DNA from 3 places in the Enterobacter cloacae complex sp. IR5418 genome. Region 3 is predicted to be linked to each of the others. Evidence: predicted binding sites of a transcription regulator. Region 3 holds the regulator's gene; each other region holds the start of a gene.
The links. The regulator CRP, encoded in region 3, controls carbon source genes, mostly activating them, when cyclic AMP is high. The targets are predictions, from matches to a motif close to ATGTGANNNNNNTCACAT.

Region 1: focA (formate transporter FocA) is a predicted target of CRP. The motif match lies at 1,705-1,722, and genes of this name have one in related genera.
Region 2: ACOTX7_RS00760 (YfcZ/YiiS family protein) is a predicted target of CRP. The motif match lies at 2,321-2,338, and genes of this name have one in related genera.

The regions. Positions count from the first base shown of each region.
Region 1 is NZ_JBMKHS010000012.1:110,450-114,701, forward strand. It holds gene ycaO (30S ribosomal protein S12 methylthiotransferase accessory factor YcaO) at 1-1,375, shown strand, start outside; gene focA (formate transporter FocA) at 1,781-2,638, shown strand; gene pflB (formate C-acetyltransferase) at 2,690-4,252, shown strand, end outside.
Region 2 is NZ_JBMKHS010000001.1:166,617-170,868, reverse strand. It holds gene mlaA (phospholipid-binding lipoprotein MlaA) at 1-743, shown strand, start outside; gene fadL (long-chain fatty acid transporter FadL) at 788-2,071, opposite strand; gene ACOTX7_RS00760 (YfcZ/YiiS family protein) at 2,444-2,728, shown strand; gene fadI (acetyl-CoA C-acyltransferase FadI) at 2,967-4,252, shown strand, end outside.
Region 3 is NZ_JBMKHS010000006.1:166,933-171,184, reverse strand. It holds gene ACOTX7_RS07480 (phosphoribulokinase) at 1-636, shown strand, start outside; gene ACOTX7_RS07475 (OsmC family protein) at 723-1,127, opposite strand; gene crp (cAMP-activated global transcriptional regulator CRP) at 1,438-2,070, shown strand; gene ACOTX7_RS07465 (YccS/YhfK family putative transporter) at 2,128-4,215, shown strand; gene argD (bifunctional acetylornithine/succinyldiaminopimelate transaminase) at 4,212-4,252, opposite strand, start outside.

The DNA of each region.
Region 1 (4,252 bases), on a different contig from region 3:
CTACGATCCGGAAAACGAACTGACCGCCAGCATGCTGATCGATCTTCAGTCTGGCAATGAAGAGCGTGGGATCTGCGCCCTGCCGTTCACCCGTCAGTCTGACGAGCAGACCGTTTATATTCCGATGAACATCGTCGGCAACCTGTATGTGTCTAACGGCATGTCTGCCGGTAACACCCGTAACGAAGCGCGCGTGCAGGGATTGTCTGAAGTTTTCGAGCGTCACATCAAAAACCGCATTATTGCTGAATCCATCAGCCTGCCGGAGATCCCGGCAGACGTGCTGGCGCGCTACCCGGGCGTGGTGGAATCCATCGCCAAACTGGAAGCGGAAGGTTTCCCAATCTTTGCTTATGACGGCTCTCTGGGCGGCAAATATCCGGTGATCTGCGTGGTCCTGTTCAACCCGGCAAATGGCACCTGCTTCGCCTCTTTCGGCGCGCACCCGGACTTCGGCGTGGCGCTGGAGCGTACCGTGACCGAACTGCTGCAAGGCCGCAGCCTGAAAGATCTCGATGTCTTTACCCCGCCAACCTTCGATGACGAAGAAGTCGCCGAGCACACCAACCTCGAAACGCACTTCATCGACTCCAGCGGTTTGATCTCCTGGGATATGTTCAAGCAGGACGCGGACTATCCGTTCGTGGACTGGAGCTTTGCCGGTACGACGGAAGAAGAGTTTGCCACCCTGATGGCGATCTTCAACGCGGAAGATCAGGAAGTCTACATTGCCGACTATGAACACCTCGGCGTCTACGCGTGTCGAATTATTGTGCCGGGCATGTCGGATATCTATCCGGCAGAAGATCTGTGGCTGGCGAACAACAGCATGGGCGCGCATTTGCGCGAAACCCTGCTGGCCCTGCCAGGCAGCGAGTGGGATAAAGAAGATTATCTGAACCTGATCGCCCAGCTGGACGAAGAAGGACACGATGATTTCACCCGCGTACGCGAACTACTGGGTCTGGCGACCGGGAAAGATAACGGCTGGTACACCCTGCGCATCGGTGAGCTGAAAGCGATGCTGGCGCTGGCGGGCGGCGATCTGGATCAGGCTTTGGCCTGGACCGAGTGGACGATGGAATTTAACCAGTCCGTCTTCTCCGCCGAGCGCACTAACTATTACCGTTGCCTGCAAACGCTACTCCTGCTTTCTCAGGAAGACGGTCGCGAGCCATTGCAGTATCTGAACGCCTTTGTCCGCATGTACGGTGCGGATGCCGTTGAAGCTGCCAGCGCGGCGCTGAGCGGTGAAGAGCCGTTCTATGGCCTGCAAGCGGTTGATAGCGATCTGAAAGCCTTCCCGGCACATCAGTCGCTGCTGAATGCATATGAAAAATTGCAGAAGGCAAAAGCCGCTTACTGGTCAAAATAAGCGCACATAACATTAATGGCTGTAGGCGTATTCAATCGCCTGAGCTATATTACGGGGCAATTTCATTGCCCCTTTTTTTTATTTTTTCGCAATGACGTTTGATTGTAATAATTAAGTTAATCACGGGTAAATATAAAAACACTTATCTGAGCTTTATTGTTACCTATTATAATAAATACTCCATTTTAATTAACTGTCCAACAGGAGGCTGAAGGAAAAAATTCAACTCTTTTCATAACTTTTAAAATTTATTTTTATACGGATAATCAAATACTTACTCCGCTTTTGCTGTAAAACCATACACATTGCGGGCCTATAAGCCAGGCGAGATATGATCTATATCAATTTCTCTTCTATAATGCTTTGTTAGTATCTCGTCGCCGACTTAATAAAGAGAGAGTTAGTGTGAAAGCTGACAACCCTTTTGATCTATTACTCCCCGCTGCGATGGCGAAAGTTGCCGAAGAAGCGGGTGTCTACAAAGCAACGAAACATCCGATGACGACGTTCTTTCTGGCCATTACGGCTGGGGTGTTCATCTCCATCGCTTTCGTCTTCTATATCACAGCCACTACCGGCACGGCCGGGATGCCTTTCGGCATAGCGAAACTGATTGGCGGTATTTGCTTCTCACTGGGCCTGATTCTCTGCGTCATCTGCGGCGCCGACCTCTTCACCTCGACGGTGTTGATTGTTGTGGCAAAAGCCAGCGGAAGAATTACCTGGGGTCAACTGGGGCGCAACTGGCTCAACGTCTACGTTGGCAACCTGATTGGCTGTCTGCTCTTTGTTCTGTTGATGTGGCTTTCTGGCGAGTACATGACCGCCAACGGCGGCTGGGGGCTTAACGTCCTGCAAACCGCCGACCACAAAATGCACCATACATTTATCGAAGCCGTTGCTCTCGGCATCCTCGCAAACCTGATGGTCTGCCTGGCGGTCTGGATGAGCTACTCTGGTCGTAGCCTGATGGATAAAGCCATGATTATGGTTCTGCCAGTTGCGATGTTTGTTGCCAGCGGCTTTGAGCACAGTATTGCGAATATGTTCATGATCCCGATGGGGATTGTTATCCGCAACTTTGCAAGCCCGGAGTTTTGGACCGCCGTTGGTTCAACCCCGGAAAGTTTTTCACACCTGACTATTATGAACTTTATTACTGATAACCTGATCCCCGTCACTATCGGGAACATTATCGGTGGGGGTCTGTTAGTTGGGTTGACATACTGGGTCATTTACCTGCGTGGCGGCGATCATCATTAATGGTTGTCTCAGGCAGTAAATAAAAAATCCACTTAAGAAGGTAGGTGTTACATGTCCGAGCTTAATGAAAAGTTAGCCACAGCCTGGGAAGGTTTTGCGAAAGGTGACTGGCAGAATGAAGTCAACGTCCGTGACTTCATTCAGAAAAACTATACCCCGTATGAAGGTGACGAATCCTTCCTGGCTGGTGCGACTGACGCAACCACCAAGCTGTGGGACAGCGTAATGGAAGGCGTTAAACTGGAAAACCGCACTCACGCGCCAGTTGATTTTGACACCTCCGTTGCGTCTACCATCACTTCTCACGATGCTGGCTACATCAACAAAGCCCTTGAGAAAATCGTTGGTCTGCAAACTGAAGCACCACTGAAACGCGCAATTATCCCGTTCGGTGGTATCAAAATGGTTGAAGGTTCCTGCAAAGCGTATAACCGCGAGCTGGACCCAATGCTGAAAAAAATCTTCACCGAATACCGCAAAACCCATAACCAGGGCGTATTCGATGTTTACACCAAAGACATTCTGAACTGCCGTAAATCTGGCGTTCTGACCGGTCTGCCAGATGCCTATGGCCGTGGTCGTATCATCGGTGACTACCGTCGCGTTGCGCTGTACGGTATCGACTTCCTGATGAAAGACAAATACGCACAGTTCGTCTCTCTCCAGTCTGACCTGGAAAACGGCGTAAACCTGGAAGCGACTATCCGTCTGCGTGAAGAGATCGCTGAACAGCACCGTGCGCTGGGTCAGATCAAAGAGATGGCGGCTAAATACGGCTGCGATATCTCTGGTCCTGCGACCAACGCTCAGGAAGCTATCCAGTGGACCTACTTCGGCTACCTGGCCGCTGTTAAGTCTCAGAACGGTGCAGCAATGTCCTTCGGCCGCGTATCCACCTTCCTGGATGCGTACATCGAACGTGACCTGAAAGCAGGTAAAATCACCGAGCAAGACGCTCAGGAAATGATTGACCACCTGGTCATGAAACTGCGTATGGTTCGCTTCCTGCGTACCCCAGAATATGATGAACTGTTCTCTGGTGACCCAATCTGGGCAACCGAATCTATCGGCGGTATGGGCGTAGATGGCCGTACTCTGGTAACCAAAAACAGCTTCCGCTTCCTGAACACCCTGTACACCATGGGTCCTTCTCCGGAGCCGAACATCACCGTTCTGTGGTCTGAAAAACTGCCTCTGAACTTCAAGAAATTCGCCGCTAAAGTGTCCATCGACACCTCTTCTCTGCAATACGAGAACGATGACCTGATGCGTCCTGACTTCAACAACGACGACTACGCTATCGCTTGCTGCGTAAGCCCAATGGTTGTTGGTAAGCAAATGCAGTTCTTCGGTGCGCGTGCAAACCTGGCGAAAACCATGCTGTACGCAATCAACGGCGGCGTTGATGAAAAACTGAAAATGCAGGTTGGTCCTAAGTCTGAACCTATCAAAGGCGACGTGCTTAACTATGACGAAGTCATGGAGCGCATGGACCACTTCATGGACTGGCTGGCGAAGCAGTACGTGACCGCGCTGAACGTTATCCACTACATGCACGACAAGTACAGCTACGAAGCCTCTCTGATGGCGCTGCACGACCGTGACGTCGTTCGC
Region 2 (4,252 bases), on a different contig from region 3:
GGCTGTCGGCGCTTGCGCTGGGCGTAACAATGCTTGTGGGCTGCGCCAGCTCTGGCGAGCAAACGGGACGCTCCAATCCTCTCGAAGGATTTAACCGTTCAATGTACAGCTTTAACTATAATGTGCTGGATCCGTATCTGGTTCGTCCGGTTGCCGTGGCATGGCGTGACTACGTTCCGCAGCCAGCGCGTAACGGGCTGAGCAACTTTACCAGTAACCTGGAAGAGCCAGCGGTCATGGTGAACTACTTCCTCCAGGGCGACCCGTATCAGGGGATGGTGCATTTCACCCGCTTCTTCCTGAACTCCCTGCTGGGTATGGGCGGCTTAATTGACGTCGCAGGCATGGCGAACCCGAAACTACAGCGTGAACAGCCGCACCGTTTTGGCAGCACGCTGGGGCATTATGGCGTAGGTTATGGTCCGTATGTGCACCTGCCATTCTACGGCAGCTTCACCGTGCGTGATGATGGCGGCGACATGGTGGATACGCTCTATCCGGTGCTGTCATGGCTCACCTGGCCGCTGTCGATTGGTAAATGGACCGTGGAAGGAATTGAAACCCGTGCGCAACTGCTGGACTCTGACGGTCTGCTGCGCCAGTCTTCCGATCCTTACATCATGGTACGCGAGGCCTACTTCCAGAACCATGACTTTATTGCCAACGGCGGTAAGCTGAAGCCGGAAGATAATCCGAACGCGAAAGCCATCGAGAATGAATTAAAAGATATCGATTCGGAATAAATAAAAAAGGTGAGCAATGCTCACCTTTTTTAATTGTGTTGGGATTAGAACGCGTAGTTGAAGTTGGTACCAAACAGCCAGGCTTTACCTTCAGAGGTAAACTCGTAAGGGCCTTCCTGGAAGGTTACTTTCTGTCCATGCATGTACGACACACCCGCGTCGATAGAAGCATTCTCGTTGAACGCGTAGGTTGCCCCCGCACTCACCCAGAAACGGTCCTGATCCGGAATCGAGATAGAACGTTTATCTGCCGGTACCGGACTGTCATCAAATGCTACGCCGGTACGGAACGTCCAGTTGTCATCCATATAATAGGTCGTACCGAGCGCGATACGGTAAGCATCATGGAAGCTTTCGTCTTTATAGAACAGCGTCTGGCCGTTGGTGCCGGTGGCTTTCAGCTCCTCGAACTGGCTCCAGCTGGTGTACGCCAGGCTGTAGTGAATTGCCCACTGCGGCGCAACGCGGTTGTAGCCGGAGACTTCCCACATTTCTGGCAGATGCAGCGACAGTGAACCCGGTACAGTTTGATTCGAAGTACCCCATGGAATGGTGGTGCCTGCGCCCGGCACCATGCCGTTGACTGGGCTCAGGATGCCGCTTTTGTAATCGCCATCGAAATCAATTTTCACTTCTGAGCGATAGGTCAGACCCCAGCGGTTGTTTTTATCCAGTTCGTACAGGATACCGGCGTTCCAGCCGTAACCCCATTCATCACCTTTCAGGCTGGCAATTTTATTGCTGTTTTTCGGCAGTGCAGCGGTTTGCTCACCGGAATAACGCTCGATTTTGGCATCGGCGTAGACAGCATCAAAGCCCAGACCAAAGCTCCAGTTATCGTTCAGACGATAAGCGCCGCTCAGGTTAAGGTTCAGGGTGGTCAGGTCGGTTTTACCGCCGTATTCCCCGGCTGGATAGTTGTTATTGAACTCCGTTGCCAGGCCATAGTTAGAGGTAACAGAGGCACCCCAACCAAACTGTTCGTTAATCGGGGCAACAAAGTGCAGGTTAGGCACCCACGCCGTCGGCGCAATGTTATCCGCCTTCAGATCTGCGCCGGTGAACTGTGATTTGCCAGAAATGTTGACATCAGGATCGATGTAAACCGCACCGGCAGAGAAGGTAGGGCGATCAAACATCATGATCAGCGCCGGGTTACGACTCGCATTGCCTGCGTCATCGGCAATCGCACCTTCCCCGGAATACGCACGGCCAAGGCCAGAGGAAGAAAATTCGTTTAACTGGAAGCCCGCTGACCAGGCGGACGTTGAGACGATTGCCACTGCAACTGCTAAAGCAGTTTGTTTGAACAGGGTTTTCTGGCTCATGACCATAACCTCATTGAGTTATTTTTATTCAATAATTGTTACATACCGTAACAGGAGCGCGAAGTGTAGGGTCTGAGGTATGACATACAAATCAGACCAGTGGCGTGAGTATAGGTCTGACCAGCTGTGATGTTGCAAGTTTGTTTATTAATATTTTCAGATATGTTTCTTGAAACGAGATCTGGTTGGCAAAATTGTGACCAGTGCGATTCATCTGAAAAGGTGAATTTTGTTTTAGATCATTTTTTAGTGTGATATTGGTCACTTATCCGATTTTGCGCCATTAACGGCTGGAGGGGGCTCGCGAGGGGGCGTAAAATAGCTGCATCGTGTTTTTCTCGCGCCCTGCGCGAATACAGAGGAAATTGAGCTATGAGTAAATGCAGTGCTGATGAAACCCCGGTTTGCTGCTGTATGGATGTTGGCACCATCATGGACAACACCGATTGCACCGCTTCTTACAGCCGCGTATTCCCTAACCGCGCCGAAGCGGAAGAGACGCTGGCCGCGCTGAGCCAGCGCGCGCGTGAAGTTGAATCCGATCCGTGCGAAATTAAATCCACCTTCACGGAAGTGGAAGGTGGCGTGCAGCTGGATATCGACTTTGTGTTCGCCTGCGAAGCTGAAACGCTGATTTTCCAGTTAGGCCTGCGTTAATTCCTGCGGCCTGGTGCCCTCACCGCAACCCTCTCCCACGGGAGAGGGCGCAAACACTAAAAACGGTAACCTACGGGTTACCGTTTTGCTTTTACCTCGGGGCATTTTCTTTTTCTTCTCTGTGCCTTAGCTCGCAATTTTTCGCTTCCCCGATTGGCTGAATGTAAAAAAATAGTTAAGACTATTATCAGGTCAGACCACTTAGTGTGCGCGCAAAATTTTTTTACAGGGGAGAGTTATGAGTCAGGCATTACCGCTTATCACCCGACACGGTGACCGCATTGCCATTGTCAGCGGGTTACGTACGCCGTTTGCGCGTCAGGCAACAGCCTTTCACGGTATACCGGCTGTCGATCTGGGAAAAATGGTGGTGGGGGAGATGCTGGCTCGCAGCGAGATCCCGCCAGAGGTTATTGAGCAACTGGTTTTCGGCCAGGTGGTGCAAATGCCGGAAGCGCCCAATATCGCGCGTGAAATCGTGCTGGGCACAGGCATGAATGTTCACACCGATGCCTACAGCGTCAGCCGCGCCTGCGCCACCAGTTTCCAGGCGGTGGCGAACGTGGCGGAAAGCCTGATGGCGGGAACCATTCGCGCGGGGATCGCCGGAGGCGCGGATTCCTCATCCGTGCTGCCCATCGGCGTCAGCAAACAGCTGGCCCGCATCCTGGTGGATGCTAATAAAGCCCGCACTACCGGCGCGAAACTCAAACTCTTTTCGCGTTTACGCCTGCGCGATCTCATGCCCGTGCCACCTGCCGTTGCGGAATACTCCACCGGCCTGCGCATGGGGGATACCGCTGAACAGATGGCAAAAACCTACGGTATCACCCGAGAGCAGCAGGATGCGCTGGCGCATCGTTCACATCAGCTGGCAGCGAAAGCCTGGTCGGAAGGCAAACTGACCGACGAAGTGATGACCGCCTATGTGCCGCCTTACCGGGAACCGCTCTCAGAAGATAACAACATCCGCGGCACCTCCACGCTGGCGGATTATGCGAAGCTGCGCCCGGCCTTTGACCGTAAACACGGTACAGTTACCGCAGCTAACAGTACGCCACTGACGGACGGCGCCGCCGCCGTGATCCTGATGACGGAATCCCGGGCGAAAGAGCTGGGCATCACGCCGCTGGGCTATTTGCGCAGCTACGCCTTCACCGCCAGTGATGTCTGGCAGGACATGCTGCTCGGTCCGGCCTGGTCCACGCCGCTGGCGCTGGATCGCGCAGGGTTGACGCTCTCCGATCTCACGCTGATTGATATGCACGAAGCCTTTGCCGCGCAAACGCTGGCAAACGTGCAGCTTATGGCGAGCGAGCGCTTTGCCCGCGACGTGCTGGGCCGCGCACATGCCACAGGTGAAGTGGATCAGAGTAAATTTAACGTGCTGGGTGGCTCCATTGCCTACGGTCATCCGTTTGCGGCAACCGGGGCGAGAATGATCACCCAGACTTTGCACGAGCTGCGTCGCCGTGGCGGCGGTTTTGGTCTCGTCACCGCGTGTGCGGCGGGCGGCCTGGGTGC
Region 3 (4,252 bases):
CTGGAGCAAACCTTCCGCGAATACGGGCAGAGCGGCACCGGGCAGTCCCGCAAGTATCTGCACACCTACGATGAAGCCGTGCCCTGGAACCAGGTTCCCGGCACATTCACGCCCTGGCAACCGCTGCCGGAACCGACTGACGTGCTGTTTTACGAAGGATTGCACGGCGGCGTGGTGACGCCTCAGCACGACGTGGCGCGCCATGTGGATTTGCTGGTGGGGGTGGTGCCGATCGTTAACCTTGAGTGGATCCAGAAGCTGACGCGTGACATGAGCGAGCGCGGCCATTCGCGCGAGGCGGTCATGGACTCGGTTGTGCGCTCCATGGAAGACTACATCAACTTCCTGACGCCACAGTTCTCCCGCACCCACATTAACTTCCAGCGCGTCCCCACCGTGGACACCTCCAACCCGTTCGCCGCAAAAAGCATCCCGTCGCTGGACGAGAGCTTTGTGGTGATCCACTTCCGCAACCTGGAAGGCATTGATTACCCCTGGCTGCTGGCGATGCTACAGGGTTCGTTTATTTCGCACATGAATACGTTAGTGGTGCCGGGCGGAAAAATGGGGCTGGCGATGGAGCTGATTATGACACCGCTGGTGCAGCGGCTGATGGAAGGAAAGCAGATCGCGTGACGCCTGTTGCCGGATGGCGCTGCGCTTACCGGGCCTACGGGCGTGCAGTTGTAGGGCGGGTCAGCGAAGCGCCACCCGCCAAAAGATTACGCCTCGATCACTTCATACGAATGGGTGATGTTTACCGCTTTTTCCAGCATCAACGCCACAGAGCAGTACTTCTCCGCAGAGAGATCTACCGCGCGTGACACCGCCGCGTCCTTCAGCGCTTTGCCGGTGACGATAAAGTGCAGATTGATATGGGTAAACAGGCGTGGCGCCTCTTCGCGACGTTCCGACGTCAGCTTCACTTCACAACCGGTCACGTCATGACGGCCTTTTTGCAGGATCGACACCACGTCGATCGCACTGCATCCCCCTGCCGCCATCAGCACCATTTCCATTGGGCTTGGCGCTTTATCACCGGAGTTGCCATCCATCAAAACCTGGTGCCCGGAAGCAGACTCGCCCAGGAACGTTAACCCTTCAACCCATTTCACACGCGCTTGCATATTCACTCACTCCAACGTTGCATTTTTTATGACAGATTACGTGTACGTTACATTTCTCGCAACGGAAGGCGACCTGCGTCATGCTGAAGCGAGACACCAGGAGACACGCGGCGAAAGCTATGCTAAAACACTCTGGATGCTACAGTAATACATTGACGTTACACATGTATGCAGAGGACATCAAACTTTACTGGCTGCGAAACGTTACGACAGCCGACTTCCCAGGTATGGGTAAGAATTCGATTGCAACCCCAGAGTCCGGATGCATCTTATGACTCTGGTGACAGCTTATAACAGAGGATAACAGCGCATGGTGCTTGGCAAACCGCAAACAGACCCGACTCTCGAATGGTTCTTGTCTCATTGCCACATTCATAAGTACCCATCAAAGAGCACGCTGATTCACCAGGGTGAAAAGGCGGAAACGTTGTATTACATCGTTAAAGGCTCGGTGGCCGTGCTGATCAAAGATGAAGAAGGGAAAGAGATGATCCTTTCTTATCTGAACCAGGGCGATTTTATCGGTGAACTGGGCCTGTTTGAAGAAGGCCAGGAACGTAGCGCCTGGGTTCGTGCAAAAACAGCATGTGAAGTGGCTGAAATTTCTTACAAGAAATTCCGTCAGCTGATTCAGGTCAACCCTGACATCCTGATGCGTCTTTCTTCCCAGATGGCACGCCGTCTGCAAGTGACCTCTGAGAAGGTGGGTAACCTCGCCTTCCTGGACGTGACCGGTCGTATTGCGCAGACGCTGTTGAACCTGGCGAAACAGCCAGACGCCATGACCCACCCTGACGGCATGCAAATTAAAATTACCCGCCAGGAAATCGGTCAGATCGTCGGCTGCTCCCGTGAAACAGTGGGCCGTATCCTGAAGATGCTGGAAGATCAGAACCTGATCTCTGCCCACGGTAAAACTATCGTGGTTTACGGAACCCGTTAATTGTGGTCAAACGGCGTGCCGCCGCAGGGTGGCACGCCGTTTTTGTCTCTACTCCCCATGTGGCGCAGGCTGATCTATCACCCGGAAGTTAACTACGCACTGCGACAAACGCTGGTGTTGTGTCTTCCCGTGGCCGTGGGCCTGATCCTCGGACATCTTCAGCAAGGCCTGCTGTTTTCCCTCGTCCCCGCCTGCTGCAACATTGCCGGTCTGGATACGCCGCATAAACGCTTTTTTAAACGTCTGATTATCGGCGGCTGCCTGTTTGCGGGCTGTAGCCTTGCCGTACAGCTTTTGCTGGCTCGTGATATCCCGCTGCCGCTGATCCTGACCGTGCTGGCGATGACGCTCGGCGTCACCGCGGAAATCAGCTCGCTGCACGCCCGCCTGCTTCCCGCGTCGCTGATTGCCGCCATCTTCACCTTAAGCCTTGCGGGCAATATGCCGGTGTGGGAGCCGCTACTGATCTACGCCCTGGGGACATTATGGTACGGCCTGTTTAACTGGTTCTGGTTCTGGCTGTGGCGGGAACAGCCGCTGCGCGAATCCCTGAGCCTGCTCTACGTGCAGCTTGCTGAATACTGCGAAGCAAAATACACCCTGCTCACTCAACATACCGACCCGGAAAAATCCCTGCCGCCGCTGCTGGCGCGTCAGCAAAAAGTGGTGGATCTCATCAGCCAGTGCTATCAGCAGTTGCACATGCTTGCCGCCAACAAAAATCATGAATACAAGCGGCTGCTGCGTACCTTCCAAGTCGGGCTGGATTTGCAGGAGCATATCTCCGTCAGCCTTCATAATCCGGAAGAGGTGCAAAAGCTGGTGGAGCGCAGCCATGCGGAAGCGGTGATCCGCTGGAACGCGCAGACCGTCGCGGCGCGCCTGCGGGTGCTGGCTGACGATATCCTCTATCACCGCTACCCGACGCGCTTTAACATGGACAAACAGCTCGGCGCGCTGGAAAAGATTGCGCGTCAGCACGCGGATAACCCGGTCGGGCAGTTTGCCGCCTGGCATTTCAGCCGCATCGCCCGGGTGTTGCGCACCCAGCGCCCGCTTTATGCCCGGGACCTGATGGCCGATAAGCAAAAACGGCTGCCGCTGCTGCCCGCCCTCAAAAGCTATCTTTCACTGAAGTCTTCCGCCCTGCGCAACGCCGCGCGCATCAGTGTGATGCTGAGCATCGCCAGCCTGATGGGAGTGGCCCTGCACCTGCCGAAACCCTACTGGATCTTAATGACCGTGCTGTTTGTTACCCAGAACGGCTATGGCGCCACGCGGGTACGCATTCTGCATCGGGCGGGCGGGACGATGGCGGGGCTGATTATCGCGGGCGTGACGCTGCACTTCCATGTGCCGGAGGGCTATACCCTGGCCGGTATGCTGGCGATCACGCTGGTGAGTTACCTGATCATCCGCAAAAACTACGGCTGGGCGATGGTGGGCTTTACGGTGACGGCGGTATATACCCTACAACTGCTCACGCTTAACGGGGAACAATTTATTATTGCCCGGCTGGTCGATACGCTGATTGGCTGCCTGATCGCCTTTGGCGGCATGGTCTGGCTGTGGCCGCAGTGGCAAAGCGGGTTGCTGAGGCAGAACGCCCACGATGCGCTGGAAGCCGACCAGCAGGCCATACGTCTTATCCTGAGCGATGACCCGCAGCCTTCTCCGCTGGCTTACGAGCGCATGAAGGTCAACCAGGCGCATAACGCCCTGTTCAACTCCCTTAACCAGGCCATGCAGGAGCCGGGCTTTAACGCGCACTACCTGGCGGATATGAAACTGTGGGTCACGCACAGCCAGTTCATCGTCGAGCATATTAACGCCATGACCACGCTGGCGCGCGAGCACACGATGCTGACGCCGGATCTGGCGCAGCGCTATTTGCAGTCGTGTGAAATTGCGTTGCAGCGCTGTCAGCAGCGTCTGGAGTATGACGCGCCGGGCGAGTCGGGGGATTCGAACATTCTGGAAGCGCCGGAGACGCTGACCCACGGGCCGATGAGCACCCTGGAGCAGCATTTACAGCGCGTGCTGGGGCATCTGAACACCATGCACACCATTTCATCGGTGGCATGGCGTCAGCGCCCGCATCATGGGATTTGGTTAACGCGCCGGTTAAAACGCACCGCGTATTAGCCGCTGACGATCTTCGCGACCGCCGCGGCAAAACGGG